DNA from 3 places in the Mesorhizobium sp. B2-4-1 genome. Region 3 is predicted to be linked to each of the others. Evidence: riboswitches for the same ligand, from Rfam matches in the RefSeq annotation. Region 3 holds a riboswitch; each other region holds the start of a gene.

Region 1 (10,340 bases), on a different contig from region 3:
ACGGCTGAAAAAGGTCGGCTGACAGCGGAACATCAGGCTGATGGTTTCGTCAGCCTGCTTAGGGACGTACGCAAGGCGAAGCTCGCCGATTGGCTGAAGTAGCCTCTAGCCGTCGATCCTCAGTTCGAACGGGTTGCCTTCAAAGGCATCGGCGCCGCGCCCGATCGCTTCGATTGCCGCGATCATGCGGCCGCCTCGACCAAGCAGCGCGTCGGCCACCGCGATCAGCCGCGGATTGGGCGTCGCCGAAGGCGACAACCTCCGCAACGTCCGGGCCAGCTCGGCCTCGTCGCGTTTCGGCGCCAGCGCGGCAGCGATGATATAGGCGGAGGCTGTCGAGCGGCTGATGCCGGCATAACAGTGAACGACCATCGGCCTTGCGCGGTCCCAGCGGCGCGCGAAATCGAGCAGATTGCGCACATGCTCCTCGCCCGGCATGGTCATGCCATCCTGCGCCGCCGCGATGTCGTGCATGACCAGGTGCAGATGGTTTTCCCTCATGATCGAGGCCGGGCGGAGCACATCGGTGCCGGCGGCCAACAGCGACAGCAGCCGCTCGGCGCCGGTCCTCGCCACCGTTTCCTCGACCTTTGCCAGCGAGCAGACATGGATCATGGTTTGATACCTTCCGCTCGATCCTCGCGCCGGGCCGCCCATTCGGCAAGGGCGGATTCAAGCCGCAGCCACTCCTCCCCGTTCCCCGGCAGGCCGGCCCGCAGGACATGCGGGCGGTCGGTGAAATGGCGAAGCAGGATGCCGCGTTCCCCAAGCACAGAAAACAAGCCGGCGGCATCCGACAGCCTGAGATAGCGGAACAATGTGGTGCCGCCCGCGGCAGGCACGCCGAAACGACCGAACAGCCCGTCGAGCCGAGCCGATACCTCCGCCAGCGACGCGCGCATCGCGTCCTGCCAGCCGATATCGGCAAGTGCGCGAATGCCATATTCCAGCGCCGGGCCGGCGACGGCCCAAGGTCCGAATTGCGTTTCCAGCCGTTGGGCCGTCGGCGCATCGGCAAGCGCGAATCCAAGCCGCAGGCCGGCCAGCCCAAAAAACTTGCCGAAAGAACGCAGCACGACGATGCCGCCCTGGCCGACATCGCCGGCAAGGCTGTGTTCGCGCGGGCCGACATCCATGAACGCCTCGTCGACGACCAGCAGCCCGCCCTTGGCGCGCAAACCGGCGGCCAGCGCCAGCAGCCGGTCGCGCTCGACGATGCGCCCATCCGGGTTGTTCGGGTTGACCACGACGGCAAGGTCGGCATCCGCCAGATCAGCGAAATCGCTGACTTCGATCACCTCGTGCCCCGCGATCGCCGCCGCGCGGGCATGTTCGGCATAGGTCGGCCCCAGTACGAGCGCCTTGCCCGGCGCGACCAGCGATGCCACGCGCGGCAGCAGGATCTGCGTACCGGGCGCAGCGACGACATTGGCTGGCGAGGGCGCACCATAGCTACTGGCCGCGATCGCCGTCAGCTCACGCGCCCGCCCCGCTTCCGGCAATCGCGACAGCGAGGTGGCGGGCAGCTCGAAAAGCGGGTAGGAGTGCGGATTGATTCCGGTCGAGAGGTCGACGAAAGGCTGGGGGGCGTTGGGGAAAAGCGCCCTTGCCCGACCGAGACTTCCACCATGGTCCACCGCTCCTTCAAGAAGCTTCATGTCAGTCCTGATCGCTTTCCTGTCATTGGCCATCGAATCCGCGCTGGGCTACCCCGACTGGCTGTTTCGCGCCATCGGCCATCCCGTGACGTGGTTTGGCAGGCTGATATCCTTTCTCGATCGCAGGCTCAACCGCGCCACTGATCCCGACGCACTGCGTCGCCAACGTGGTGTCCAGGCGCTTCTGGTCATCGTGCTGGTGCCGGCGCTAATTGGCCTGTGCGTGCAGATCCTGCTCTGGTTCATTCCCCTGGGACTGTTCATCACCGCCCTTCTGGCAACATCGTTCCTGTCGCAGCGGAGCCTTTATGAGCATGTCGAGGCCGTCGCCGATGCGCTCGACTCGGGCGGCCTCGACATGGGCCGCGCCGCCGTCTCGCGCATCGTCGGCCGCGATCCCGAAACCCTCGACAGGGCCGGCGTCTGCCGCGCGGCGATCGAGAGCCTGGCCGAGAATTTTTCCGACGGCATCGTTGCCCCCGCCTTCTGGACGGGCGTCGGCGGCCTCGCCGGCGGCGCCGCCTACAAGGCCGCCAACACCGCCGATTCGATGATCGGCCATCGCACGCCGCGCCACGAAACTTTCGGCAGGGCAGCCGCACGCTTCGACGATTGGATCAACCTGCCGGCGTCGAGGCTGACGGCGTTGCTCATCACGTTGGCGGCTTTCCTGGTGAAAGGCGCCGACGCGAAAGCCGCATGGCAGGCGGTGCGGCGCGACGCGAAAAAACACCGCTCGCCCAATGCCGGCTGGCCGGAGGCGGCGATGGCGGGCGGGCTCGGCCTGGCCCTCGCCGGGCCGCGCAGCTATGGCGGCGTAACGGTCGACGACGCGTTCATGGGCGAAGGCGGCCGGCGCGAAGCCGACAGCATCGACATAAGGCGGGCGCTGAAACTCTACCGCGTCGCCGATTATTTGCTGATTGCCCTGTTCGGCGTGGTTTCGGCGATCGTCATTCTGGCATGATCTCACCCCCCGTGAGTTCTCTCCCGAAGGGGAGGAAGGGAGCCGGGCTGCAACAGGTTCGCGCCTTTCCTCTCCCCCGTCGATCGGGGGAGAGGTGGCTCGGCGAAGCCGAGACGGAGTGGGGGTCGACGAGCTCGGCAGTCGCGTTTCTCGCACCCGCCGGGTTGCGCCTGCCTGTCTGCGGACCGCGCGTTCGATCACCGCCTTTCCCCAATCCGTCGCTGCTTCGCAGCGCCACCTTTCCCCCCTCCGGAGGGAAAGGAAGTGAGCCCTGCTGGAAGCGTTTGGCGACCAGACTTGAATGCTCATCCACAAAAGGGGACAACAGCTCTCAAAACTCCACCCCCTGCTGCGCCTTCACGCCCGCCGCGAAATGGTGTTTGGTCAGCCCCATCTCGGTCACCAGGTCGGCCGCCTCGACCAGCGCCGGCTTGGCGTTGCGACCGGTGACGACGACATGCAGGCCCTCGCGGCGCGCTTTCAGCGCGGCAACCACCTTGTCCAGATCGAGATACTCGTAACGCAGCGCGATGTTGAGTTCGTCGAGCACGACGAGACTGATCGACGGATCGGCCATCAGCTCCAGCGCCTTGGCCCAGGCGGCCTCGGCCGCCGCGATGTCGCGCTTCAGATCCTGTGTCTCCCAGGTGAACCCCTCGCCCATCGCGTGCCAGACGACGCGGTCGCCGAAGGCGGCGAAGGCCTCCTTCTCACCCGTATGCCATTTGCCCTTGATGAACTGGACGACGCCGACGCGCTTGCCGTAGCCGAGCATCCGCAGCGCCAGGCCAAAGGCAGCCGTGGTCTTGCCTTTGCCCGGGCCGGTGTTGACGATCAGCAGCCCCTTTTCGACCGTCTTGCTCGCCACCTCGGCGTCTTGGACCGCCTTGCGCTTGGCCATCTTGGCGCGGTGGCGCTCTTCGTCCTTTTCGTCGATGTCGGTCATGTCACTTCACCTTGAGCGGCAGCCCCGCCACCATCAAAAGCACGGTCTCGGCAATCGCCGCGACCTGCTGGTTGAGCCGGCCGGCGGCGTCGCGGAACCGGCGCCCCAGCGCATTGTCCGGCACGATGCCTTGCCCGACCTCGTTGGATACAACAAACCAGGGTCCGCGCGGCCGCGACAGCATGTCAGCCAGCCGCCGGCATACGCCCTCTACATCATGTTCGGCCAGCATGTGGTTGGTCAGCCACAGCGTCAGGCAGTCGACAAGCACCGGCTGGTCCTCCGGTAGGGTCTCGAGTGCACCGACAAGGTCTAGCGGTGCATCGATGGTCGTCCAGCCCTCGCCGCGCCGCGACCGGTGCAACGCGATGCGCTGCCGCATCTCGTCGTCATAAGGTTGCGCCGTGGCGATGTAGGCCCATGGCGAAGGCAAGGCGGTCATCAGCGTTTCGGCGTGCGCGCTCTTGCCGGAGCGCGCACCGCCGATGATGAAGGTCAGTCTTCCGCGATCAGGCAAAGCTGTCGCGCAGGCCCGTCGCGCTGCCGGTGAAGCGTCCACGCACCACGCCGACGACAGCGCCCAGCACGAGCCAGAACACCAGGTTCGTCACTGTCACCGCCACCACGAACTGATGGTGCAGGCCTTCCGGGATCGGCGTCTCGAAACTGTCGGGCTGCGGCGCGCCGACGATATGCGGCGCGACGATCAACACCACACCCAGAATCGCCAGCGGCAGTGATTTGCGGAAGGCGATCAGGGCAAGGCCGATCGCCGTCGCCGCCACCGTCGCCGTCCACCAGATCTGGCGTGGCAGAAGCTCGGCGGCAGGCATGGCCGGCAGTTCCGGCGGCAGGCCGAGGCCCGGCGCCAGCGTGAACACGGCAAAGCCGGCCAGTCCCCAGAACACGCCCTGGCGCCAGTTGCCGATGCCGCCGGCGAATTCCGAAACCGCGACCAGGACCAGCGCGAAGCCGATGCCGGTGACGATGTTGGCAAGCACGCTGAAAGCGAAACGCTCGAAGCCGTCGGCCGGCGCCCAGCCTTCCTCTTCAGCCGGAACAGCTTCAGCGGCTGCCGGCGCGGCGGAACTCATGGCATTGCCCGCCGGGGCGGCAGAGTTCATGGCGTTGTTGTCGGTCGGGGCCGGTGCGGTATGGTCGTGGTGGTGGCCGCCGCCGGCCTGTTCGTAGACTTCCGCCTTCAGGATCAACGGCACGGTGGCATAGGCCTGCATGCAGGCGAGAACGACACCGGCCACGAGCCCTGCGATCGCCGCGATGAACACGACGTTGCGAAACAGGTTCATGATGTCAAATCCCTATCAGTGGCAGGGAAACGCCATCGAGTGGCGATAGTCGTGCGCGGCATTGTGGACCGCGTCGATATGCGAGAAACCGACAAAGCCTACGACGAAAACGCCGAGCAGCGCCGCGAGCGCGAGCTGCAGGAGGCGCGACTGCGAGGAGATGGAGGCGCCGAGGGAGACGGAAGCGGTATTCATGTCTTGTCCTTTCACCCTCCACCCGAGGGCATCGAAGTCAGTTTCCTGTCGCCGGCAGGTCTCCTGGCTCGCGGATCAGCGCCCTTCCCCACCTTCCCGAAGAAAATCTTCAGTGGCATATGGAGAGGACTACCGCACACAGTTGCGGGGGCAGCCACGGCATTGGGCAACAAATCTGCCCGCACCGCATTCCCTCTTGGCTCCAATCGGAACCGACGACGAAGGTGACTATAGGGAAAATCGCCGCATCCGGCAAACCAAATTCCGACGGCGACAAGCGCTTTAGCGCCGTCCGGCCGCTTGCTCCGCTGCAATTGACAATTTCCGTGGCCGGGTGTCGGCTGCCATCCTCACAGGAGGCCAGCCATGCAGCCCGTCCGGAGCCAGCACGCCCCCTATAACGGCCTCACCCGGGCCGAGCCGACATTGCCGTCCTCGGCCTATTGGGATGCGGCGGCCTACCAGCGCGACCTCGACGCCATCTGGTACAGGAACTGGCTGCTCGTCTGCCGTGAAGCTGATCTCGCCCAACCGCTGGCTTTCCGCACCTTCCGTGTCGGCACCCAGGAGATCGTCGTGCTGCGTGACGATACCGGCGAACTGCGCGCCTTCCACAACACCTGCCGGCATCGCGGCTCGCAGCTTTGCCAGGAACGCGAGGGGCGGCTGAAGGCGCGGCTGATCACCTGCCCCTACCACGCATGGTCCTATTCGCTGCGCGGCGATCTCGTGCGCGTGCCATCGAAAACGCTGCCCGAAGGTTTCGACAAGGCGGACCATCCGCTCTATCGCGTCGCGCTGTCGGTCTGGCGCGGCTTCGTCTTCGTCAATCTCGCGGAAGATGCCGCCGGCTCGGCGCACTCATCCTTCGACCCGGCCTCCGGCGATCTCGGCAACTGGCCGCTGGAATCGCTGGTATCGGGCCATGTGCTGCGCAAGGTGATGAACTGCAACTGGAAGATCTTCTGGGAAAACTTCAACGAATGCCTGCATTGCCCCGGCGTCCACAAGGACCTGTCGCGGCTGGTGCCGATCTACGGCCGCGGCCTGATGGGCCGGCATGACGACCCCGAATGGACCCGCCATGCCGACAATGACGCGCCGGAATTTTCCGGCGGGCTGCGGGCGGGTGCCGAAACATGGTCACGTGACGGCCAGGCGCATGGGCCGGTCTTTTCGGGCCTGACGCCGGCCGAGCACGCCGCCGGCCAGACCTACGCCACCAGCCTGCCCTCGATGTTCATCGTCGGCCACGTCGACTATGTCAGGTCCGTACGGCTGGTGCCGCTTGGCCCCGAGCAGACCGAATTGACCGCCGAATGGCTGTTCGCGCCCGACGCGCTCGCCGCCACCGACATCGACAACATCGTCGGATTCGGCACCCAGGTGCTGGAGGAGGATGCCGCGATCTGCGAGGTCAACCAGAAAGGGCTGCGCTCCATGCGCCATAAGGCCGGCGTGCTGATGCCGGAGGAGTACGACCTCCACCGCTTCCACGATTGGGTACGCGAACGACATGCTGCGCTTGTGCCGTAAGCTTCACAGCGACTTCGGCAGATACCGCCAGGTGACATAACCGCAGACCGCCGCAAGCAGGCCGAGCGTGACGAAAACCGAGCCCAGTCCGAAAAAGGCCAGCACCACCGAGTAGACCAGCGGCGGCGTCAGTTCGGAAAAGTCGAGATAAGTGCGGTAGACCGCAGCCATCTGCGCCCGCTCATAAGAGCGGACCGAGCGCATGAAGGCGGTCGAGCCCAGCGCGTCGAGCGCGATGGTGAAGAAGGCGCCGCACAGCAGGAAGGCGCCGGTGACGAGCGGCGCGCTTTCGCCGACGGCACCCGCCGCCAGCAGCACCACCGACATGGCGAAATAGGCAAAAGTCATGGTCCTGCGGCCGCCGAAGCGCTTGCCGGCCTTGCCCCAGAAAATCGCCATGAACAAAAGCGCGTTGCCTGCCGAAACCAGAATGCCGCCGGCAAGTTCGCCCTCACCGGTGATGACCATGAACAGCGGGCCATAGACGAAAAATGTCGTCCAGAAGCAGGAGCGGCCGAAGGCGATCAGCCAGGCCAGCCTCAGCCTCGGCTGCGCGACGAAGCGGCCGATATTGGCTAGCGGGTTGACCGGGCGCGTCTTGCCCGGCCGGATCGAGGGATTGTCGCCGAGCCGGTAGGTCCAGAACAACGCCAGCAGGGCCAAGGCGAATACGGCGACCGCGCCATGCGCGGCATAGATGCCGAAGCGTGTGTAGAGAAAGATGCCGAGCGTCGGCCCACCCGTCCAGGCAAACATCGACCACGCCATGCGCAGCGATTCGGCCTGCATGAAATCGGTCTTGCGGATGTGGTCCATGATGTAGAGGTTGAGCGTGATCGACAGCGCACTGGCGCCCATGACACGGCACAGCATGCCGGCCAATTGCCCTGCGAGCGTATGCGTGACGAAGAACAGCGAGCCGATCGCCAGCAGGCAGGCGCCCGCCGTGTAGACCCAGCGCCGCGCGAAGCGCTGGATCAGCATCGGCATGAACAGGGTCACCGACAGGCCGAGCATCGCCACTATGGTGTAGAGGATCGAGACGATCTGCTCGTTGTGGAGGATCTCGTAGGCCTGGATCGGGATGACGCTCGACACCGTGGCGCGAGCGAAGGATTCGACCGCGTAGAGCGAGGCGAAGGTGCGGGCATCCGCGGCCTTGAGGGCCGGTAGCCAGATCGGATGGCGCACATGCGTGGACATTGCTTCCCCAAAGCAGAATCACCAGCCAAATCTGCGGCCATCATTTCGCGACCGGTAACAGGAAACCGACGTGCCCCGGTTAAAACGAAGCCGGTCAAAGGCTTTCCGGTGCTGGCCTAAAGGGGTGCCTGATGCAGCGCCGGCTGATCGTCCGTATCGAAGCTCACGGCCTTCTTTTGTCCGGCGTAACCGTGATAGTCCTCGTGCGGGGCTGAATCAGATCGCGAGACCATGAGCATCCAGACGCCGACCATGCCCACAGCGGAGTTGCCGAAGACCAAGCGAATCGTCGCCATCGACATGCTGCGCGGCATCGCGCTGGTCGCCATGGCGAGCTACCATTTCACTTGGGACCTGGAATTCTTCGGCTACACCGATCCCGGCCTGACCGCCTTCGGCTGGTGGAAGTTCTATGCTCGCTGCATCGCCTCGACCTTCCTGTTCCTGGTCGGCGTCAGCCTGTATCTCGCCCATGGCAAAGAGATCCGCTGGAACGGCTTCTGGAGACGCTTCGCCATGGTCGTCGGAGCGGCGATCGCCATTTCGGTCGCCACCCGTATCGCCACGCCGGACGGGTGGATCTTCTTCGGCATCCTGCACCAGATCGCGCTGGCGAGCCTGCTCGGGCTGGCATTCCTGCGCCTGCCGGCGCTGCTCACACTGCCGATCGCCGCGGCGGTCATCGCCATTCCCTTCTATTTTCGGCTGGAATCGTTCGATCACCCCTGGCTGTGGTGGGTCGGCCTTTCCGCGGTCAACCCACACTCCAACGACTATGTCCCGCTGTTCCCGTGGTTCGGTGCGGTGCTTGTGGGCCTCGGAGCGACCAAGCTTGCCTCCGGCTTCGGCGCCTTGGCGCGCCTGGCGGATGTGGCACCCGGGCGCTGGTCCAACCCGCTGGGCTTCATCGGCCGGCACAGCCTGGCCTTCTACCTGATTCACCAGCCGCTGCTGATCGGCAGTGTCTGGTTGTTCTCGCAAGTAATGCCGGCCAAGGTCGAAACCCCGCAGGTGAACTTTCTCAAGACCTGCCAGATCTCGTGCGAGCAGCAGCGCGACAGCAAGTTCTGTTCGAGCTATTGTGGGTGCATGCTGGACACGCTGGAGGGCGAGGCAACGCTTGATCGGCTCTACAAGAACGACCAGACCGCCGAATGGAGAGCGCATCTGGCGGATCTCGCCGGCACCTGCACGGCCCAGACCGACAGCAAGATGACGGAGGAAGGTGTCGAATGACCGAGACCCTGCCCAAACCTGGGCTAATACCATGGCCGCCGCTGATCTATATCGCCGCCATCGCCATCAGCATCGCGCTCGGCTTGCTTTTTCCCCTGCCCTGGATCGGCGACCTCCTGGGCGACCTCCTCTACGCGGCCGGCTGGGTGGCGCTGTTCGGCGTCGCCGCACTCTGGTTCACCGCCATCCGCACCATGACGCGGGCCAAGACCACGCTCAACCCCAACGCCGTGCCGGACCATTTGGTCACCACGGGTCCTTTCGGCATCACCCGCAATCCGATGTACCTCGCCAACACGCTGCTGTTGATCGGCGTTGCCTTCATCTCCGGGATGGTCTGGTTCCTGCCGCTCGCCTTCGTCGCCGCCTTCGTCACGCAGAAGGTCGCGGTGGAAAAGGAAGAAAAGATGCTGTCGGCAAAGTTCGGCAAAAAATACCGCGACTATGCCAAAAGAGTGCGGCGCTGGATTTGAGCATCTGAACGCCGGCTGCCAGAGCCATATCGGGAAGATAACGGTTTCCGATTTGTGGCGGAGACCAACAATTTGTCGATGTCGGCGCCGCCCCTCACCTGCCTGCCGGCATCCTCTCCCCGTATAGTGACGGGGAGAGGGGCGCTGTCATCAGCGGTTTCGCCAGCCACCAGCGTTGCAGGAAAGAGACCGAGATCACGGTCAGCCCCCTTCTCCCCGTCACTATACGGGGAGAAGTGCCCGGCAGGGCGATGAGGGGCGGCGCCGACTCTAAAGCGATTGTCCTGCCTGGAAGGCCGCTACGTATTAACCCCGAGCTCCACCAGCCGCTCAACGCAGGATTCCTCGGCCTGGTCGAGTTCGGCCAATGTCTCCTCGAGGTCGCGGCGCTTTTGCCTCAGATCCTCGCGCTTTTCCTCGATGCGCTTGATCATCAGCTTGAGCTGGCCGACCTCGCCGGGCGGTTCCTTGTACATCTGGATGATTTCGCGGATCTCGTTGATCGAGAAGCCGAGCCGTTTTCCGCGCATGATCTGCCGGATCAGGTGTCGGTCGGATGGACGAAACAGCCGCGTGCGGCCCCGCCGCACCGGCTGCACCAGTCCCTCGTCCTCGTAGAACCGCAGCGTCCGCGTCGACACGTCGAATTCGCGCGTCAGCTCGGTGATCGAATAATATTCCCGCATTCTCGCCCCATAGCCGGAGATTGGCGACTGCTGCTCTCCGTCCGCGGCAGACCTGCCGGAATCGGCCGCAGTCTGCCTGTCGCCGAGCCTCGCACGGCATTTACGTAAAAGTCAATTGAGCCGGATCAATGGA
Region 2 (10,340 bases), on a different contig from region 3:
ACTCGCCGGACAATTTCGAGGAAGCCGGCTACAAGGTGCCGAAGACGCAGGAAGAACTCGCCGATCTCGAGAAGAAGATTATCGCCGACGGCGGCACGCCGTGGTGCATCGGGCTCGGCTCGGGCGGCGCCACCGGCTGGCCGGCGACGGACTGGGTGGAAGACCTGATGCTGCGCACGCAGTCTCCGGAAACCTACGACAAATGGGTCAAGAACGAGATCCCCTTCAACGACCCGGCCGTGGTCAATGCAATCGACATCTTCGGCAAGATCGCGACCGACGACAAGATGGTCGATGGCGGCGCCAAGGCGGTCGCGGCGACCGATTTCCGCGACAGCCCCAAGGGCCTCTTCGCGGTGCCGCCGAAATGCTACCTGCACCATCAGGCGTCGTTCATCCCGACTTTCTTCCCGGAAGGCACGAAAATCGGCCAGGACGCGGACTTCTTCTACTTTCCGCCCTATGCCTCCAAGCCCGAACTCGGCACTCCCGTGCTCGGCGCCGGAACGCTGGCGATGATCACCAAGGACTCGAAGGCCGCCCGCGCGTTCATCGAATTCCTGAAGATGCCGCTGGCCCATGAGATCTGGATGGCCGAAGGCGGTTTCGTGACGCCGTTCAAGGCGGTCAACAAGGATGCCTATGCCAGCGATGCGCTGCGCAAGCAGGGCGAGATCCTGGCCAACGCCTCGACTTTCCGCTTCGACGGGTCGGACCTGATGCCGGGCAAGATCGGCGCCGGCGCCTTCTGGACCGGCATGATCGACCTGGTCGGCGGCAAGTCGGCGCAGGACGTCGCCACCGACATCCAGAAGAGCTGGGACGCGATCAAGTAAGAGCCGCGTCTGCGGAGGCCTCGGCTTCCACCTCCCGAGCGGATCCGGGCCAACCGGCCCGGATCCGACCGGCCCCATCGCAACATACCAGCCCGGCCAACCGGGACGGATCAGGTTCCAGTCTTGACAGCGTAGACATTCCGGCATGCGGCGGGCACGGAGCCACACGCTTCCCTGCCTGCTCGCGCTCAACAACGAGATCGGCGCGCGGCGCAATCGCAAGGATCGTTTCCATCCTGGCGGGTCGTGCAGGGAGAGGGACCCATGGCGGCTCAGATTTTCTCGGCCATATTCGTCATCATCATCGGCGTCGGCGGCTGCGTCGCCTATTTCTGGGGCGCCAACAAACTGCTCGATGTCACCTTTCCCTCGCGCGGCGTCTCGGGTGCCGCCGCCGTCGACAATCTGCGCCGGCAAGGGCTGATCCGGCCCTGGCTGTTCGTCGGTCCGGCGATGATCATCCTGACCATCTATCTCATCTATCCGGTGGTCGAGACGCTGCGGCTGTCCTTCCTCGATCGCGGCGGCGCCAATTTCGTCGGCCTGGCCAATTATCAATGGGCTTTCGGCGACCGCGAGTTTCGCAATTCGATCCTCAACAATGTGCTCTGGCTGGCCGTAGTGCCCGCCGCCTGTACCTTCCTTGGCCTGATCATCGCCGTGCTTACCGACAAGATCTGGTGGGGCACGATCGCCAAGAGCCTGATCTTCCTGCCGCTGGCGATCTCCTTCGTCGGCGCCAGCGTCATCTGGAAATTCATTTATGAGTATCGCGGCGAAGGCCAGACGCAGATCGGAATCCTGAACGCCATCATCCAGCATTTCGGCGGCCAGCCGCAGGTCTGGATATCGCTGCCGTTCTGGAACAATTTCTTCCTGATGGTGATCCTGATCTGGATCCAGACCGGCTTTGCCATGGTCATCCTGTCTTCGGCGCTGCGCGGCATTCCGGAAGAGACGCTGGAAGCCGCCGTCATCGACGGTGCCAATCCGTTCCAGATCTTCTGGAAAATCATGGTGCCGCAGATTTGGGGCACCATCGCCGTGGTCTGGACCACAATCACCATCCTGGTGCTCAAGGTATTCGACATTGTCCTGACCATGACCAACGGCCAATGGAACAGCCAGGTGCTGGCCAATCTGATGTTCGACTGGATGTTCCGTGGCGGCGGTGATTTCGGCCGCGGCGCGACAATCGCCATCATCATCATGATCGCGGTCATTCCGATCATGGTCTGGAACATACGCCAGGCCAACAAAGAGACGGGAGGACATTGAGATGACCGTCGCGACCGGAAACTCCTTCGCCAGCCGCTTCGGCGTTCACATCGCCGTGCTGGTCTTCGTTGCGATCTGGACCATGCCGACGCTCGGCATCCTGGTATCGTCGCTGCGCGACAAGGACCAGATCATCGCCTCGGGCTGGTGGAACTCGTTCGCAAGTTCGACCCAGACCGAAGCTGGACGCCTGCCGCCCGCCTCGGCGCAGGTCGAGAAGGACGGCAAGTTCGTCCTCCAGGGCAACATTTTCGGCGATGGCGCCAAGCGCGAGATCAGCGCCTTCGGCGTCAAGTCGGCGGCACCGACACAATATCCGGCCGGCACATCGGCCGATCTCGGCGATGGCGTTACCTTGCAGCTCAATGCCGACGGCAGCTTCGTCATGACCTCGCCCAAGGCGTTCGAGGGCGACCGCGGCCAGCGCGTCTACTATGCCTCCTCGGCGCCGCCGAAATTCACCACCGACAATTACAGGACCGTGCTGTTTTCGGAAGGCATCGGCCGCTCCTTCATGAACTCGCTGACCGTCACTATCCCGGCGACCGTCATCCCGATCCTCATCGCCGCCTTTGCGGCTTACGCTCTGGCCTGGATGCGCTTTCCCGGGCGCGCGCTTCTGATCGCGGTCATCATCGGCCTGCTGGTGGTGCCGCTGCAGATGTCGCTGATCCCGCTGTTGAAGCTCTATAACGGCGTCGGCGCCTTCTTCGGCGTGCCCTCCAAGACCTATCTCGGCATCTGGCTGGCGCATACCGGCTTCGGACTGCCCTTCGCCATCTACCTCTTGCGGAGCTACATTGCCGGCCTGCCGCGCGAGATCATGGAATCGGCGCGCATCGACGGCGCCAGCGATTTCGAGATATTCGTCAAGATCGTGCTGCCGCTGTCATTTCCCGTGCTGGCGTCCTTCGCCATCTTCCAGTTCCTGTGGGTATGGAACGATCTCCTGGTGGCGATGGTTTTCCTTGGCACGGAGGCGGATCAGATCGTGCTGACCGCCAAGCTCAATGCCTTGCTCGGCTCGCGTGGCGGCGACTGGGAGATCCTGACGACGTCGGCTTTCGTGACCATCATCGTGCCGCTGATCGTGTTCTTCTCTTTGCAGCGCTATTTCGTCCGCGGGCTGCTCGCAGGCTCGGTGAAAGGAGGCTGAAACCATGCAATCCGCTTTGAAAGCCAGTTCGAGGCCCGATCTCGCCGTCGATAGCGACTGGTGGCGAGGTGCCGTGATCTACCAGATCTATCCGCGCAGCTACCAGGACTCGAATGGCGACGGCATCGGCGACCTCAAGGGGATCATCGGGCGGCTGCCCTATATCGCCGCGCTCGGCGCGGACGCCATCTGGATCTCGCCCTTCTTCAAATCGCCGATGAAGGATTTCGGCTACGACGTCTCGGATTACTGCGACGTCGACCCGATGTTCGGCACGCTGGCCGATTTCGACGCGCTGACGGCGGAGGCGCACAGGCTGGGGCTGAAAGTGATGATCGACGAGGTGCTGTCGCACACCGCCGACATCCATCCCTGGTTCAGGGAAAGCCGATCGAACCGCAGTAATCCGAAAGCCGACTGGTACGTCTGGGCCGATCCCAGGCCGGACGGCACGCCGCCCAACAACTGGCTGTCGATCTTCGGCGGATCGGCCTGGCAATGGGACACCAGCCGCCAGCAATACTACCTGCACAACTTTCTCGCGGAACAGCCGGACCTCAATTTCCACAACGGCGAAGTCCAGGACGCGCTGCTCGACGTGACCCGCTTCTGGCTGGAGCGCGGTGTCGACGGGTTCCGCCTCGACACCATCAATTTCTACTTCCACAGCCAGGGGCTGGAAAACAACCCGCCGCTGCCGCCGGAGCAGCGCAACGACCAGACCGCACCCGCGGTCAATCCCTACAACTACCAAGACCACATCTACGACAAGAGCCGTCCGGAGAACCTCGGCTTCCTCGAACGCTTCCGCGCCCTGCTCGACGAATATCCGGCAACGGCCGCGGTCGGCGAGGTCGGCGATTCACAGCGCGGACTGGACGTTGTCGCGGCCTATACAGCCGGCGGCAAGCGCGTGCACATGTGCTATTCCTTCGACTTCCTGGCGCCGGAAAAGATCAGCGCCGCCAAGGTCCGTTCGGTGCTGGAAACCTTTGGCAAGGTTGCCAGCGACGGCTGGTCGTGTTGGGCCTTCTCCAACCATGACGTGATGCGCCCGGCCTCGCGCTGGGCCGCCAACGAAGCCGACCCGACCGCGTATCTCAAGGTTATCTCGGCATTGCTGATGTCCTTGCGCGGCTCGGTCTGCATCTATCAGGGCGAGGAACTGGGGCTCGGCGAAGCCGAATTGCGGTTCGAGGATCTGCAAGATCCCTACGGCATCCGTTTCTGGCCGGAATTCAAGGGCCGCGACGGCTGCCGCACGCCGATGGTGTGGGACGGCAGCGCCAGGAACGGCGGCTTCTCCCAGGCAAAGCCGTGGCTGCCGGTGCCGGCCAAGCACCTGTCGCAAGCCGTCAATGTCCAGCAAGGCGACGAGCATTCGCTGCTCGAACACTACCGGCGCTTTCTCGGCTTCCGCCGCGCCCATCCGGCGCTGGCCAAGGGCGATATCAGTTTCATCGAGAGCCAGGGCGACACTGTCGCCTTCACGCGCCGCGCCGGCAACGAGCAGATCGTCTGCGTCTTCAACCTGGGATCCGGGCCAGCGGAGGTTGACCTTGGCGGTCGATCGCTGCAACCTTTGCCCGGACACGGATTTTCGGGACAGCAGAACTCCGGCTCCATCCGCCTCGGCGGCTACGGCGCCTGGTTCGGGCGCATCGACTGAATTCTAGGGACCACTGGAGGGAAACATGGCCGATGTCACGCTGAGGCAAGTGAAGAAATCATACGGCAATCTCAACATTCTGCACGGCATCGACCTCGACATCAAATCGGGCGAGTTCATCGTCTTCGTCGGGCCGTCGGGTTGCGGCAAGTCGACATTGCTGCGCTCGATCGCAGGGCTCGAGGAGATCACCTCGGGCGAGCTCAGAATAGCCGGCGAGGTGGTCAACGACGTGCCGCCGTCGAAACGCGGCATCGCCATGGTGTTCCAGTCCTACGCGCTCTATCCGCATATGACGGTCTACGACAACATGGCGTTTTCGATGAAGATCGGCAAGGAAAGCAAGGCCGAGATAGACAAGCGCGTGCGCCAGGCGGCAGAGATCCTGCAGCTGACCAACTATCTCGACCGCCTCCCCAAGGCGATGTCGGGCGGCCAGCGCCAGCGCGTGGCCATCGGCCGCGCCATCGTGCGCAACCCGAAGGTGTTCCTGTTCGACGAACCGCTGTCGAACCTCGACGCCGCGCTGCGCGTCGCCACCCGCATCGAGATCGCCAAGCTCAAGGAATCGATGCCCAACACCACCATGATCTATGTCACCCACGACCAGGTCGAGGCGATGACGCTGGCCGACCGCATCGTGGTGCTGAAGGAGGGCCATATCGAGCAGGTCGGCACGCCGATGGAACTCTACAAGAAACCCGGCAATCTGTTCGTTGCCCAGTTCATCGGCTCGCCGGCCATGAACATCCTGCCGGCGACCATCGACAAATCGGGCAATCCGACCGTCATCAGTCATGTCGGCGGCCGCAAGGCTACGGTGCCGATCGCGACGCCGGCCTCGGCCAAGGGCGCGTCGGTGAGCTTCGGCGTGCGGCCGGAGGACCTGACGATCGCCGGCGGCACGGACTATCTGTTCGAAGGAACGGTGGATTATGTCGAGCAGCTCGGCGAGGTGCAACTCGTCTATGTCGACATCGGCCGCGCCGACCTGCCGCTGGTGACCAAGCTGCCGGGCAATGTCGAGGTCAAGCGCGGGGCGACACTGCGGCTGAGCGCCGACGCCGGAGACCTTCATATCTTCGACGCGGATGGACGATCCTTCGCGCTGCACGAGACGGAAGCGAAAGCGGCCTGAGAGCAGGCCATGAATTAATTGCCGGTCACGCAAAAACAGGAGCGGCGGGCAAAGCCCGCCGCTCCTGTTTGGTGTCAGCTTCGGCTGTTAGTGGCCGAAGAGATTCCGGTCACTGCCCTGAGGGGCGGACTTGTGTACATCGCCCGACGAATTGAGCAGCTTGTAGACGGGCGAGCCGCTGTCGCGGATCGAAGCCGTGTGCGCATTGTCGACCGAGGTGACGGCAGGCTGGTTGGCGCCATTGGAGCCATAGTTGTCGCTGCTGGCGAAAGCGCTGCCCGAAACGGCCAGGACGGCGGCGGCAGCAAGGATGATCTTTTTCATTTCAAGTCTCCTGAATTCTCAAATTCCACCGCAGAGGCGGGCTTGCCCGCCATCTGCTGCAGGATCGGCTGTTAGTTGTTGCCGAAGAGGTTATGGTCGGCACCCTGAACAGGTGCCTGGGCAGCCGGAGCCGACGTCTTGGTCGAAGCGGTGTATGAGCTGTCGGTCGAAGTGGCCGCGGGCTGGTTGGCGCCATTGGAGCCATAGTTGTCGCTGCCGGCGAAAGCGCTGCCCGAAACCGCCAGAACGGCGGCGGTAGCAAGGATGATCTTCTTCATTTCAAGTCTCCTGAATTTTCGAATTTCACCAGGACGGCGGAAGGCCCGCCGTCAACTGGAGATCGGCTGTTAGTTGTTGCCGAAGAGGTTGCGATCAGCACCCTGCACAGGCGCCTGGGCAGACGGCGCCGACTTCTGGACCGAAGCCGTGTGCGCGTTGTCAACCGAGGTGACGGCAGGCTGGTTGGCGCCATTGGAGCCATAGTTGTCGCTGCTGGCGAAAGCACTGCCCGAAACGGCCAGGACGGCGGCGGCAGCAAGAACGATCTTCTTCATTTCAAGTCTCCTGAATTCTCAAATTTCGCCAGGACGGCGGAAGGCCCGCCGTCAACTGGAGATCGGCTGTTAGTTGTTGCCGAAGAGGTTGCGATCGGCACCCTGGACAGGCGTCTGGGCAGCCGGTTCCGACTTCTTGGTCGAAGCGGTGTACGAGCTGTCGACGGCGGTGGCCGCAGGGGCATTCGAACCATAATGGTCGCTACTAGCGAAGGCGCTGCCGGAAACAGCCAGAAGGGCGGCGGCAGTGAGAATGATCTTTTTCATTTTTTGATACTCCAGTATTTTTCCGTCCGTCTAGCGGCGTGTCTTGGGAGGAAATCGCGTCGTTCGGACAGCCCCGATGTGGGAAAGCCATACCGCCATTTCCAATCACGAAGTTTTTCCGTGTGGACCAAGTTTCCACCACTTGAAATTGTGCCAGGGCCTTCTACATTCGTTTTTTTCCATTTGTTATCAAATAGTTATTCTAACAGACCGCGCGATCACCAACTGTGTCGAAGGCCCAGTGTTCACACCGTCCTGCACGCATCGTCAACAGAAACGAACCGTTCGGTTCGATTTTAGAGGGCGCTAATAGTCACTTTTCGAAACCGTTACCTTTTTTGCCTCCGCCACGAGACGGAATCCGAGGCGGCGACCTGAGGCTTTCTGCCCCTGCAACGGCGGCCGCACCGTTTTCAGTGCGTGTCGCGCGGCATGGATGCGATGTCGTTTTCATGCCGACGACAAGCCGGCGATCATGGTTAGATCCTGCCATCTCAGGTGCCGCCGCGTGACGACGAGGCGGAGAATTGGGAAGCCGGTCAGAATCCGGCGCTGCCCCCGCAACGGTGGTGGAGTTCAGGTCGCAACGGGAGACCACTGGGCAAAGGCCTGGGAAGGTGTCGCGACAGTCCGCAAGGACAGCTCCAGAGCCCGGAAACCAGCCTGAGATGTTGGACTCGACTGATCGCGGCGGGCGGTCAAGAGGCGGATGGTGCATGTCCGGCGCAAGCCGGCGCGCGGCTTGATCCTTCCTCTCTCCCTTCCGTTCAGTCCTTCAATGTGAGGACAGGACTTCAATGCGAGGACAGGACATGGATGCGCGCAACGACATGCTGAAACGGCTGCAAGGCCGCAGGGACGGCTTCTCACTCGAGCAGCCCTTCTATACCGACGCCGACTACTTCAAGCTCGACATGGAGCTGATCTGGTACCGCGACTGGCTGTTCATCGGCCATGATTGCGAACTGCCCAGGCCCGGCAGCTTCATCACCGTGCAGATCGGCGACTATCCTGTCGTGCTGGTGCGCGACCAGAAGGGCAACATCAACGCCTTCCACAATTCTTGCCGCCATCGCGGCAGCCGCGTCTGCAACACAGACAAGGGCACGGCGGCGAAGCTCGTCTGCCCCTACCATCAGTGGACCTATGAACTGGACGGCAGGCTGCTGTTCGCCAGGCAGATGGCCGAGGGTTTCGACAAGAGCCAGTTCGGCCTGAAGCCGGTCGCCTGCGAAAGCGTCGGCGGCTACATCTTCATTTGCCTCGCCGACGAGCCGGCGGATTTCGCGCCGATGCGGACGATGATCGAACCCTATTTGCTGCCGCATCGGCTGCGCGAAGCAAAGGTCGCCTTCGAGAGCACCATCGTCGAGAAGGGCAATTGGAAGCTGGTCTGGGAAAACAACCGCGAATGCTATCATTGCGCCGGCAACCATCCGGAGCTCTGCAAGACCTTCCCGGAGGCGCCGACCGTGACTGGCGTGCAAGACGCTGACAGCGACCCGGAGATGCTGTCGCACTGGGCCAAGTGCGAGGCGGCCGGCCTGCCGAGCAGGTTCCGCATCGACCCGGCCGGACAGTACCGTGCCACCCGCGCGCCGCTGCTGCGCGATGCCGTCAGTTATACGATGACGGGAAAACGCGCGGTCAAGAAGAACCTGTCCGACGGCGTTGCCACCGACCGCATCGGCTCCTTGCTGCTCTATCACTATCCGACGACCTGGAACCACATCCTTGGCGACCACGCCGTCACGTTCCGCGTGCTGCCGATCAGCGCCACCGAGACCGCGGTGACGACCAAATGGCTGGTTCACAGGGACGCGGTCGAGGGCGTCGACTACGACCTTGCCGAACTCACCCATGTCTGGACCGAGACCAACGGCCAGGATCGTCGCATCGTCGAGGAAAACGCCTTCGGCATCCTGTCGCCGGCCTATGAACCCGGCCCCTATTCCGAACTGCACGAAGGCGGCGTCATCCAGTTCGTCGACTGGTACGCGCGTTTCATCGGTCCGCGTCTCGCCGAAGACGGCCGGCCGGCCCTGCGCAGCGTTGCTTGAGAGGTGAGGGATGAATGCGATGACGGATCTCGGCCTCTATCGCCATCTCGATCAGATGGCGCCCTGGAACGACAGGCTCCAGGTGCTGGAAGTGATCGGCGTGAGCGACGAGGCGCCTGATGTAAAGACCTTCACCTTCCGTTCCGACAACCAGACCTGGTTCCGCTACAAGCCGGGCCAGTTCGTGACGCTGGAACTGCCGACAGCGGATGGGTTGCTGATGCGCACCTACACGCTGTCGTCTTCGCCTTCACGGCCATTCTCGATCGCGGTGACGGTGAAGGCGCAGGCCGGCAGCACCGGCACACGCTGGATGTTCGACCATTTGAGGCCTGGTTCGCACGTCAAGGCGTATGGGCCGGCCGGAGACTTTTCGCTGCACAGCCACCCGGCGGCCAAATATCTGTTCATCTCGGCCGGCTCCGGCGTGACGCCGATGATGTCGATGCTGCGCTGGCTGAATGACTGCGCGCCATGGACCGATGTCGGCTTCGTCAACTGCGCCCGCCGCCCCGAAGAGATCATCTTCCGCAAGGAGCTGGAATTGCTCGGCAGCCGCATGCCCGGCCTGTCGCTCGGTTTCATGATCGAGGAGCGGTCGAGCCGGGAAGGCTGGTTCGGCCATATGGGCCGCATCGACGCCATCCGGCTGCCGCTTTTGGCGCCTGATTTCCGAGAGCGCGAAATCTTCTGCTGCGGCCCCGACCCCTTCATGCGTGCCGTGCGCGGCATGCTCGAAGCCGCCGGCTTCGACATGGCGAGATACCATCAGGAGAGCTTTGCAGCGCCGCTGGTGGAGGAAATCCCGGCGCCGTTCGCCTCGCCGACTGGAGACGGCGCAGCCATTCCTGTCGAAGCCGCGACGCCGATCCGGTTCTCGATTTCGGACGTCGATGCCGCATGCGTCGCCGGCCAGACGGTGCTGCAGACGGCGCGCGCCTCGGGAGTCAGAATCCCCGCCGCGTGCGAATTCGGCCTGTGCGGAACCTGCAAGGTCAAGAAGCTCTCGGGCGAGGTCGAGATGAGCCACAATGGCGGCATCCTCGATCACGAGATCG
Region 3 (10,340 bases):
AGGAAGGCTCATGCAGGCTGTCGGTTGCGGGGTGCATAAAACGGCTGTAACGGCTCAACAAACGCCGAACAGCCGATTTGCATTGGAAGCCTAGTCGGAGTCGCTGTCAGGCAACTGCATATCGGTGACCACGTTTTCGCCATTGGTCACGTCATAGGCGATGACGATGTCCATGCCGGGCTTCAGCGCGTCGAGATCGGTTTCCGCGTTCAGCTTGTAGGATTTGCCGTCGTCCAGCGTCAGGGTCAGCGCGTCCTTGTCGATCTTCTTGATCAGGCCTTCGGTCTGCCCGGCGAAAGCGGCGGTGCAAAGCAGGAATGTGGCGGCAACAGCGCCAATCAGGGTACGCATCATCGTCCTCTTTGGTATTGCGCCGGCATGGGTAGCGGCGGATCCTCAACGGCGAATGGAGCAGAGCAGAAACCAATCGAATGTGTCAAAACTAAATCCGAAGATCACGGTTTGACCCCTGTGGAAAACGCCAATAGAAGGCAGGCTTCAGTCGGCTCCGATGCCGGGCAGGGCACTTTGCGATGTCTCACAACACGTTCGGCCATCTTTTCCGCGTCACCACCTGGGGCGAAAGCCATGGGGCCGCATTGGGCTGCGTGGTCGACGGCTGCCCACCCGGCATCCGCTTCACGCGTGACGAAATCCAGGCCGAACTCGACAAGCGCCGGCCCGGCCAGTCGCGCTTCGTCACGCAGCGCCGTGAGCCTGACGAAGTGAAGGTGCTGTCGGGCTTCATCCTTGACGATGACGGCGAGACGATGATCGCGACAGGTACGCCGATCTCCATGCTGATCGAGAATGTCGACCAGCGCTCGAAGGACTATGGAGAGATCGCCCGCCAGTACAGGCCGGGCCATGCGGACTACACCTATGACGTCAAATACGGCGTGCGCGACTATCGCGGCGGCGGCCGATCCTCGGCGCGCGAGACCGCGGCTCGGGTCGCCGCCGGAGCCCTCGCCCGCAAGGTCGTGCCGGGCATGGTGGTGCGCGGTGCACTGGTATCGATGGGCGAGAAGTCGATCGACCGCGCCAACTGGAACTGGAATTTCATTGACGACGCGGACAATCCGTTCTTCACGCCGGATCCGGCGTCCGTTCCCGTTTTCACGAGCTATCTCGACGGCATCCGCAAGGCGGGTTCCTCCGTCGGCGCCGTGATCGAGATCGTCGCCGACGGCGTTCCGGCCGGCCTCGGCGCGCCGATCTACGCAAAGCTCGACCAGGATATCGCGTCAGGCCTGATGTCGATCAACGCCGTCAAGGGCGTCGAGATCGGCAACGGCTTCGAGGCCGCCCGCATCACCGGCGAACAGAATGCCGACGAGATGCGCATCGGCAATGACGGCCAGCCGGTGTTCCTGTCCAACAATGCCGGCGGCATCCTTGGCGGCATCTCGACCGGCCAGGCGATCATCGCCCGCTTCGCCGTCAAGCCGACGTCTTCAATCCTGACGCCCCGGAAGTCGATCGACAAGGACGGCAACGACGTCGAAGTGATGACCAAGGGTCGCCATGATCCGTGTGTGGGCATTCGCGCCGTACCGATCGGCGAGGCGATGGTTGCCTGCGCAATCGCCGACCATTATCTGCGGCACCGAGGACAGACAGGCAAGGAAGGCAGTAGGGCAGTAGGGCAGTAGGGCAGTATGTTAAGCTGCCCGCGAGACGAGCAATTTTTCCTTTCCCCTACCGCCTTACCGCCCTATTCCCCTACTCCCTTGCGAGCGAAGCGAGCATTCCATGTCTTACGACCAGAAGAAGATCGTCGAAGCAATCCGGGCCTTCGAGCGCGGCGAGATCGTCGTCGTCATGGATGATGACGGGCGCGAGAACGAGGGCGACCTGATCGTCGCCGCCGTCCATTGCACGCCGGAAAAGATGGCCTTCATCGTGCGCAACACTTCGGGCATCGTCTGCACGCCGATGCCGCGCGAGGAGGCCAAGCGCCTCAACCTTGCGCCGATGGTCGCCGACAATGATTCGGCGCACACCACCGCCTTCACGGTTAGCGTCGATTTCAAGCACGGCACCACGACTGGCATTTCAGCTGACGACCGCACGCTGACCGTGCGCAATCTCGCCAACGGCAATGTCGGCGCCTCCGATTTCGTCCGCCCCGGCCACATCTTCCCGCTCATCGCGCGCGAAGGCGGCGTGCTTATGCGTTCGGGCCATACCGAGGCGGCCGTCGATCTGTGCAAGCTCGCCGGCCTGCCGCCGATCGGCGTGATCTCGGAACTGGTCAATGATGACGGCACCGTCAAGCGCGGCCCGCAGGTCGCGGCTTTTGCCGAGGAGCACGGCCTCAAGCAGGTCTCGGTCGCCGACCTCATCGCCTATCGGCAACGCAAGGAAACACTGGTCGAACGCGTGGCATGCTCCGAGATCGACACGCTCGGCGGCAAGGCGCAAGTCTTCACCTACACGCTGCCCTGGGATTCCATGCATCATGTCGCCGTCGTCTTCGGCGACATCCGCGACGGGGAAGAGGTGCCTGTGCGTCTGCACTCCGAGGACGTGGTGACCGACGTCTTCGGCACCAGCCACCGGCTGGACGCCATCATGAAGGCGATGGGCGAGCGCAAGCGCGGCGTCATCGTCTATCTGCGCGAGGGCTCGGTCGGTGTCGCCCACCAGGAGCGCAACCGGCCGGCGAGCGGCGACGGGGAGGACCACGAAGAGGCGCGCCGCCGCGAGAATGAATGGCGCGAGATCGGGCTCGGTGCTCAGATCCTGAAGGATCTCGGCATTTCCTCGATCAATTTGATCGCCTCGCGCGAGCGCCACTATGTCGGCCTCGAAGGTTTTGGCATCCACATCGCCAAGACCGAGATTCTCTAGATTCGACGGCGGCAATAGCGTCCGATCCGCTGAACCGGACGCGTCATGGTTCATTCCGCGGCAGCGACGGCCGCTTCACACCCATCCAACTCGCATTTGTGAGTGGCAAGACTGCGCTGGCCGAGCAGCACCGTGACCAGCGCGATGCCGCCCGCGACCACCGAGACCCAGAACCCGTTCTGGGCGCCGAACGCATCCACCACCGCGCCGGCGGCGAAAGAGCCCAGCGCCATGCCGATGCCGATTCCCGTTGTCACCCAGGTAATGCCCTCGGTCAGCATCGCTTCCGGCACATGCCGTTCGATCAGGCCGAATGCCGTGATGAAAGTCGGCGAGATCGCCACGCCGCTGATGAAGACGGTCAGCGCCAAAATCGGCACGCTGTCGGCGGTGAGCGGCAAAATCGTGCTGACTGCGATGATGGCGACCGCGACGGTCAGCTGGCGCTGTAGCGGCGTCTTGAGGTTGAGCGCGCCGACCACGATGCCCAACACGAACGATCCCAGCGCATAGACGCCGATCACCAGGCTTGCGGCACCGGCTTGGCCGAACTCCTTGGTGATCGCCACCGTGCTCACTTCCGTCGTCGCGAAGGTCGCGCCGATGAAGATCAGGGCGAAGGTGATGATCTGTACCGGCCGCAGGCGGATTGCCGAGCCAGTCGAACCATGGTCCACCGGCCGCACTTTCGGCTCCGTCGATCGCTGCAGGATGAATGCTATCGAGCCCAAAGCGAGAAACAACGTGCTCGCCAGCATGCCTGCTTCCGGAAACAGCGCCGCACTGAGGCCCACCGACAGCGACGCGCCGGCGATATAGACCAGTTCGTCGGCCGCCGATTCGAAGGCGAAGGCTGTGTTCATCTCCGGCCGGCCGCGAAAAAGCTCGGTCCAGCGCGCGCGCACCATTGCCGGCATGCTGGGCATGGCCGCTGCCAGCAGCGCCGACACGAACGATGTCCATACCGGCCAATCCTGGTTGGCCGACGCAATCAGCAGCAGGAATGCCAGCACGGAGATGATGGTGGTGGGCACGACGATCCATGTCTGGCCGAGGCGGTCGACCAGCCTGGAGATCTGCGGCGCCAGGAAAGCGTTGGCCAGCGCGAATGTCGCCGAGACGGCACCCGCCAGCCAGTATTCGCCACGCGTCTGCGACAGCATCGCCACGATGCCGATCGGCGCCATGGCGATCGGCAGGCGCGCCATGAAGCCTGCAGCGGCAAAGCCCTTGGCGCCAGGGGCTCGAAAGATCTCGGAATAGGGGTTCTGCATGGTCCGTTCCTCGACAAAAGGCGATTCGGAAATTACATACGACGCGTATGAATACTAAATAGATCATACGTCGCGTATGTCAATTGGCATACGTGACGTATGTGGATAAGGCCAGAAGAGATGCACAAGCCCCGCAGGGAAATGATCGCCGAAACGCGCGCCAAATTGATTGCCGCGGCCCGGCATGCGTTCGGAACGATTGGTTATGCCGAGGCATCGATGGATGATTTCACCGCATCGGCCGGGCTGACGCGCGGTGCGCTCTATCATCATTTCGGGGACAAGAAGGGGCTTTTGCAGGCGGTTATCGCCGAGATAGACGCCGAGATGGCGGCACGAGTGAATGAGGTTGCAGCGAAAGCACCGACCCGCTGGCAAAGCTTCGTCGACGAATGCACGAGCTACATCGAAATGGCGCTGGAGCCGGAAATCCAGCGCATCATGTTTCGGGACGGTCCGGCCGTGCTGGGGGATCCCGCGCAATGGCCGAACGCCAATGCCTGCGTCGCGTCGATGACCGATCACCTGACGACGCTGCAGGGCGACGGGGTGGTTGTCCCGGGCGTAGACCCCGAGACCGCGGCACGGCTGATCAACGGGGCGAGCAGCCAGGCGGCGCAGCGGATCGCCAATTCGAACGACCCGGAAGCGACGTCGAAGACCGTGGTGGCGGCATTCAAGCAACTGCTCGAAGGATTGTTGAGGAAGGATGCCGGAGCCGCCTGACGACGGCAGGCCGCCGGCAGCTCTGGGCATGCCGTATCGGCAATCAAATCAAGAGTTTGTCAGACTTTTCGCATGTTGCCGCCTTGAGGCGTGCGATCGTTGATTTGAGCGGAACTTCGCCCTGTCCGCAAAACGTCTCGCTCATGATCAGCTCGGGCAGCGGCAGCCGCCGCCCCCAGCCATGTGTTTCGAGGTCCGGTTTCGGCGCGAACTCCGAGACACGGCCGACACAGAGATAGGCCACCGGCGTCACATGCTCGGGAATCGACAGAAGGCCTTTCAACGCCTGCGCCTCGATAATGCTGACCCAGCCGACGCCGACGCCTTCGGCGCGCGCCGCCAGCCAGAAATTCTGCACCGCGCAGACCGTGCTGTAGAGATCCATCTCGGGATTGTGCCAGCGTCCCAGCGGCGAACCCTGTGAGCGTCGGCGGTCGCAGGTGATACAGATATTGAGCGCGCTTTCGCAGATGCCTTCCAGCTTGAGCTTGCGGTAGAGCGCCCGCCGCTCTTCCTCGATCGCCGGCAATTCCTGCTCGCGCGCCGCGAGGAACAGGTCGCGCACCTGTTCCCGTCGTTCGGTGCCACGAATGACGATGAAATTCCATGGCTGCATGAAGCCGACCGATGGCGCGTGATGGGCGGCAAGCAGCAGCCGCGCCAAGACCTCGTCGTCTACGGCCTCTGATGTAAAATGGCTGCGGACATCGCGCCGCGTGAACATGGCGCGGTAGACCGCATCGCGCGCCATCTGGTCGAATCCGTCACCCACGGGGATGGTCATATTGTCCGGCATCGCTTGTCCCCTTGCGATTGCAATCAACTGCCGTCCGCCTGACCATGCGGATGACGATGCCTGCCAGGCCGGTCTTCTGGCTCGGGATCAACCCGCATCCGGCGCCTTCCCGTCATCGACAGTGGCATTTACCGGCGCGGTCCCCCTTACAGCGTTGGGCACGCCACGGTATCAAACCGTGTTCCCGATTCTCCCGCTCGCGGCGGGCACCAGGCAGTGGCCGGGACTTTACGACGAAGCCCCTGCGCCGCCAATCCCCGCGGCGACGCGAATGGACGCAGGCGCGATTTTCCCCAGCCATCAGGCCGCAATGCATGGCCATCGCCGCGCCGGGGCACTAGATAGGGAGCATGGCCACTCGTCTCTACACCCATCCGATCTTCCTCGAGCACATCACGCCACCCGGCCATCCGGAGCGGCCGGACCGCTTGCGCGCCATTGAGCGCGTGCTCGACGACGAGGCTTTTGCCGCGCTCGACCGCCTCGAGGCGCCACAAGGCGATGAGGTCACCATTCTCTACGCGCATCCCGAGGATTTCGTCGAGCGGGTACGCGCCGCCATTCCCGAGACGGGCATCGCCCGCATCGATGCCGACACAACGGCCAGCCCGAAGAGCTGGCAGGCGGCGATCACCGCGATCGGAGCCGCCAACGCCGCCGTCGACGACGTCTTTGCCGGCAGGGCAGACAACGTTTTCGTCGCCGCCCGGCCGCCCGGCCATCATGCCGAGAAAGCGACCGCGATGGGCTTCTGCCTGTTCAACACGGCGGCCATCGCCGCACGTTATGCACAGCGCAAACACGATATCGAACGTGTCGCCATCGTCGACTGGGACGTGCATCACGGCAACGGCACGCAGGATGTTTTCTGGGACGATCCGTCCGTGCTTTATTGCTCGACGCACCAGATGCCGCTCTACCCCGGCACCGGAGCAAAGAACGAAACCGGCGCCGGCAACATCGTCAACGCGCCGCTTGCGCCGCAGACCGGCAGCGAGGCGTTCCGCGATGCCTTCCTGTCGCGCGTGCTGCCCTCGCTCGACAATTTTGCACCCGACCTGATCATTATTTCGGCCGGCTTCGATGCGCATCATCGCGACCCGCTGGCCGAGATCAACCTGACCGAGGATGATTTCGACTGGGCGACCGGCCAACTCATGCAGCGCGCGGCGCGCCACAGCGGCAACCGGCTCGTCAGCCTGCTCGAGGGCGGCTACGATCTGCAAGGATTGGCATTTTCGGTCGCCGCCCATGTCGGGCGACTGATGAAAGGATGAATGATGGCTGGTGAAACCAACGAAGACGTCAAGGCGATGAGCTTCGAACAGGCTCTCGACGCGCTGGAGAAGATCGTCGATGATCTGGAGCGTGGCGATGTGCCGCTCGACCAGTCCATTAGGATCTACGAGCGCGGCGAGGCGCTGAAGGTGCATTGCGACCGGCTGCTGAAGGCGGCCGAGGACAAGGTGGAGAAGATCAGGCTGTCCCGCGACGGCAAGCCGGTCGGGACGGAGCCGCTGGACGCGGATTGAGGCACGCAGCCGTCTCTCTGGTTTTTGACATGATCATGATTGAGGATAGAACGCGTCCCGATTGAAACGGCTCCAGGACAAGAGGAGATACGGAAGCGATGTGCAGAAACATCAAGACCCTGTTCAATTTTGATCCGCCGGCGACCAACGACGAGGTGCGCGATGCAGCCCTTCAATTCGTTCGCAAGCTGAGCGGAACGACGCGGCCTTCGAAGCAGAACCAGCACGCATTCGACCATGCCGTCGAGGCCATCGCGGCGTCGGCGCGCGAGCTTCTCGATTCGCTTGAAACCAACCAGCATCCGCGCAATCGCGAGGAGGTTGCGGCCAAGCTGCGGGCGAAGGCGGCGATCCGCTTTGCCTGATCTGGCCAAAGCAGCCATCGGCCGCTGACAAGGAGAGTTCATGAGCTTCTTTCCCGGGAAGGATCCTGAAGCCGGCGATGCCTTTGCCAGCGACCAGATCGAATTGATGGTCATTCCGAACGCCAAGGACATTGGCGGTTTTCAGGTTCGCCGCGCCTTGCCGACTGCCAAAAGGCGGCTGGTCGGTCCCTTCATCTTCTTCGACCGCATGGGCCCGGCCATCCTGCGTGCCGGTCAGGCGCTCGACGTCCGGCCGCATCCTCATATCGGCCTGTCGACGGTCACCTACCTGTTCGACGGCAGGATCAGGCATCGCGATTCGCTCGGCACCGAGATGGTGATCGAGCCGGGTGACGTGAACCTGATGACCGCCGGCCGCGGCATCGTCCATTCGGAGCGCACGCCGGAAGAACTGCGCGGCGCGCCGATGTCGATCTCGGGGCTGCAGACATGGTTGGCGCTGCCGGACGGCAAGGAGGAAGTGGCGCCGGTTTTCGAAAACACCGCTGTCGCGCGGCTTCCCGACATCGACGCGGAAGGCGTCAGCGGCCGCATCGTTATAGGCGATTTCCAGGGGCTGCGTTCCCCGGTGCGAGCCGATTCCGAGACGCTCTACGCCGACCTCAGGCTGGCGCCCGGCGCCAGCGTGAAAATCCCTGCTGACGCGGAAGAACGCGCCATCTATACGCTGGAAGGCGAGGTCTCGATTTCCGGCGACGTGTTTCCGGCGGAACGGCTTCTGGTGTTCCGGCCCGGCGACGAGATCGTCGTATCCTCACAGGCTGGTGCCCATTTCATGCTTTTCGGCGGTGCCTCGCTGGGCTCGAAGCGCTACATCTGGTGGAATTTTGTCTCGTCCTCCAAGGAGCGCATCGAACAGGCCAAGCAAGAATGGAAGACCGGCCGCTTCGACATCGTTCCCGGCGATGAGGAAGAGTTCATTCCACTGCCGGAAGGCTGAGGAAGTCGACGACGGGGCGTGCCTTTCGCGTCATTTGGCAGGCATTTACTTTCGCCTGCCGGCGGCCTATCCCGCGCATGAACAGAAGCTTGGGCCTACCCGTGAACGCAACGCCGCATACGCCGCTTCTCGACAAGGTCCGCATCCCGGCCGAGCTGCGCACGCTTTCCGAAAGCGAATTGCCGCAACTGGCATCGGAGCTTCGCCTCGAACTGATCGACGCGGTGTCGCGCACCGGCGGTCATCTCGGCGCCGGGCTTGGCGTGGTCGAACTGACCGTGGCGCTGCACTATGTCTTCAACACGCCCGATGACCGGTTGATCTGGGATGTCGGCCACCAGGCCTATCCGCACAAGATCCTGACCGGGCGCCGCGATCGCATCCGCACCCTGCGGCAGGAGGGCGGCCTCTCCGGCTTCACCCGCCGCACCGAAAGCGAATACGATCCGTTTGGCGCCGCCCACTCCTCGACGTCGATATCGGCCGGCCTCGGCATGGCGGCGGCCCGCGATCTTGCCGGCGGCCGCAACAATGTCATCGCTGTCATCGGCGACGGCGCCATGTCGGCCGGCATGGCCTACGAGGCGATGAACAATGCCGGTGCGCTCGACGCCCGCCTGATCGTCATCCTCAACGACAACGACATGTCGATCGCCCCGCCGACCGGCGCCATGAGCGCCTATCTGGCGCGCCTGGCCTCTGGCAAGGCCTATGTCGGCCTGCGCGACTTCGGCAAGAAACTGACCTCGTATCTTGGCAAGCGTGCCGACCGTGCCATCACTAGGGCGGTCGAGCATGCGCGCGGCTACGTCACCGGCGGCACGCTGTTCGAGGAGCTCGGCTTCTACCACATCGGTCCGATCGACGGTCACAATCTGGACCATCTGATCCCGGTGCTGAAAAATGTCCGTGACAATGGCAAGGGCCCCGTGCTGATCCATGTCGTCACCCAGAAGGGCAAGGGCTACGCGCCGGCCGAGGCCGCGGCCGACAAATATCACGGCGTCAACAAGTTCGACGTCATCACCGGCGCTCAGGCCAAGGCCCCGGCCAACGCGCCGGCCTATACCAAGGTGTTCGCCGAAAGCCTGATCCGGGAGGCCCAGGAGGACGAGCGCATCGTCGCCGTCACCGCCGCTATGCCGGGCGGCACCGGGCTTGATCTGTTCGGCGAAGTGTTTCCGGCCAGGACCTTCGACGTCGGCATCGCCGAACAGCATGCGGTGACGTTCGCGGCCGGCCTCGCGACCGAAGGCTACAAGCCGTTCGCGGCGATCTATTCGACCTTCTTGCAACGTGCCTACGATCAGGTCGTGCACGACGTGGCGATCCAGAAATTGCCGGTGCGCTTCCCCATCGATCGCGCCGGCTTCGTCGGAGCCGACGGCGCCACCCATTGCGGCGCCTTCGACACCACCTTCCTGGCCTCCCTGCCGGGCTTCGTCGTCATGGCGGCGGCCGACGAGGCGGAACTGCGCCACATGGTGCGCACTGCGGCAACCTACGATGACGGCCCGATCGCCTTCCGCTATCCGCGCGGCAATGGCGTCGGCGTCGACATGCCCGATCGCGGCTCGGTGCTCGAAATCGGCAAGGGCCGCATCATCAGGGAAGGCGGCAAGGTGGCACTCCTCTCCTTCGGCACGCGCTTGCAGGATTGCCTGATCGCGGCCGAGGAGCTGGGCGCGGCCGGGCTGTCGACCACCGTCGCCGATGCGCGCTTCGCGAAGCCGCTCGACGAGGACCTGATCCGACGGCTGGCCCGCTCGCACGAGGTTCTGGTCACGGTGGAGGAGGGCGCCGTCGGCGGCTTCGCCAGTCACGTTTTGC

The links. Region 3 has a riboswitch for cobalamin ahead of bluB (5,6-dimethylbenzimidazole synthase). Riboswitches for the same ligand answer to the same signal wherever they lie in the genome.
Region 1: another riboswitch for cobalamin. It lies ahead of FJ949_RS10175 (CbtB domain-containing protein); the one in region 3 lies ahead of bluB (5,6-dimethylbenzimidazole synthase).
Region 2: another riboswitch for cobalamin. It lies ahead of FJ949_RS28910 (aromatic ring-hydroxylating dioxygenase subunit alpha); the one in region 3 lies ahead of bluB (5,6-dimethylbenzimidazole synthase).

What each region holds. Positions count from the first base shown of each region.
Region 1 covers NZ_VFVN01000003.1:330,055-340,394, reverse strand. Annotated here, with positions in the region: gene FJ949_RS10210 (creatininase family protein) at 1-102, shown strand, start outside; gene FJ949_RS10205 (tyrosine phosphatase family protein) at 106-615, opposite strand; gene cobD (threonine-phosphate decarboxylase CobD) at 612-1,658, opposite strand; gene cbiB (adenosylcobinamide-phosphate synthase CbiB) at 1,657-2,625, shown strand; gene cobO (cob(I)yrinic acid a,c-diamide adenosyltransferase) at 2,957-3,571, opposite strand; gene cobU (bifunctional adenosylcobinamide kinase/adenosylcobinamide-phosphate guanylyltransferase) at 3,573-4,088, opposite strand; gene FJ949_RS10180 (CbtA family protein) at 4,081-4,878, opposite strand; gene FJ949_RS10175 (CbtB domain-containing protein) at 4,894-5,073, opposite strand; cobalamin riboswitch at 5,109-5,305, opposite strand; gene FJ949_RS10170 (aromatic ring-hydroxylating dioxygenase subunit alpha) at 5,440-6,609, shown strand; gene FJ949_RS10165 (MFS transporter) at 6,613-7,812, opposite strand; gene FJ949_RS10160 (DUF1624 domain-containing protein) at 8,044-9,048, shown strand; gene FJ949_RS10155 (isoprenylcysteine carboxylmethyltransferase family protein) at 9,045-9,521, shown strand; gene FJ949_RS10145 (MerR family DNA-binding transcriptional regulator) at 9,821-10,207, opposite strand; gene mgtE (magnesium transporter) at 10,333-10,340, opposite strand, start outside.
Region 2 covers NZ_VFVN01000018.1:61,327-71,666, forward strand. Annotated here, with positions in the region: gene FJ949_RS28865 (ABC transporter substrate-binding protein) at 1-836, shown strand, start outside; gene FJ949_RS28870 (sugar ABC transporter permease) at 1,101-2,114, shown strand; gene FJ949_RS28875 (carbohydrate ABC transporter permease) at 2,116-3,270, shown strand; gene FJ949_RS28880 (alpha-glucosidase) at 3,275-4,939, shown strand; gene ugpC (sn-glycerol-3-phosphate ABC transporter ATP-binding protein UgpC) at 4,965-6,077, shown strand; gene FJ949_RS28890 (DUF680 domain-containing protein) at 6,165-6,401, opposite strand; gene FJ949_RS28895 (DUF680 domain-containing protein) at 6,473-6,679, opposite strand; gene FJ949_RS28900 (DUF680 domain-containing protein) at 6,749-6,955, opposite strand; gene FJ949_RS28905 (DUF680 domain-containing protein) at 7,025-7,222, opposite strand; cobalamin riboswitch at 7,702-7,904, shown strand; gene FJ949_RS28910 (aromatic ring-hydroxylating dioxygenase subunit alpha) at 8,035-9,282, shown strand; gene FJ949_RS28915 (hybrid-cluster NAD(P)-dependent oxidoreductase) at 9,302-10,340, shown strand, end outside.
Region 3 covers NZ_VFVN01000006.1:411,607-421,946, forward strand. Annotated here, with positions in the region: gene FJ949_RS18425 (DUF1344 domain-containing protein) at 91-351, opposite strand; gene aroC (chorismate synthase) at 534-1,655, shown strand; gene ribB (3,4-dihydroxy-2-butanone-4-phosphate synthase) at 1,756-2,856, shown strand; gene FJ949_RS18440 (MFS transporter) at 2,907-4,130, opposite strand; gene FJ949_RS18445 (TetR/AcrR family transcriptional regulator) at 4,251-4,856, shown strand; gene bluB (5,6-dimethylbenzimidazole synthase) at 4,900-5,652, opposite strand; cobalamin riboswitch at 5,701-5,881, opposite strand; gene FJ949_RS18455 (histone deacetylase family protein) at 6,003-6,929, shown strand; gene FJ949_RS18460 (exodeoxyribonuclease VII small subunit) at 6,933-7,184, shown strand; gene FJ949_RS18465 (DUF2277 domain-containing protein) at 7,283-7,549, shown strand; gene FJ949_RS18470 (pirin family protein) at 7,590-8,510, shown strand; gene dxs (1-deoxy-D-xylulose-5-phosphate synthase) at 8,588-10,340, shown strand, end outside.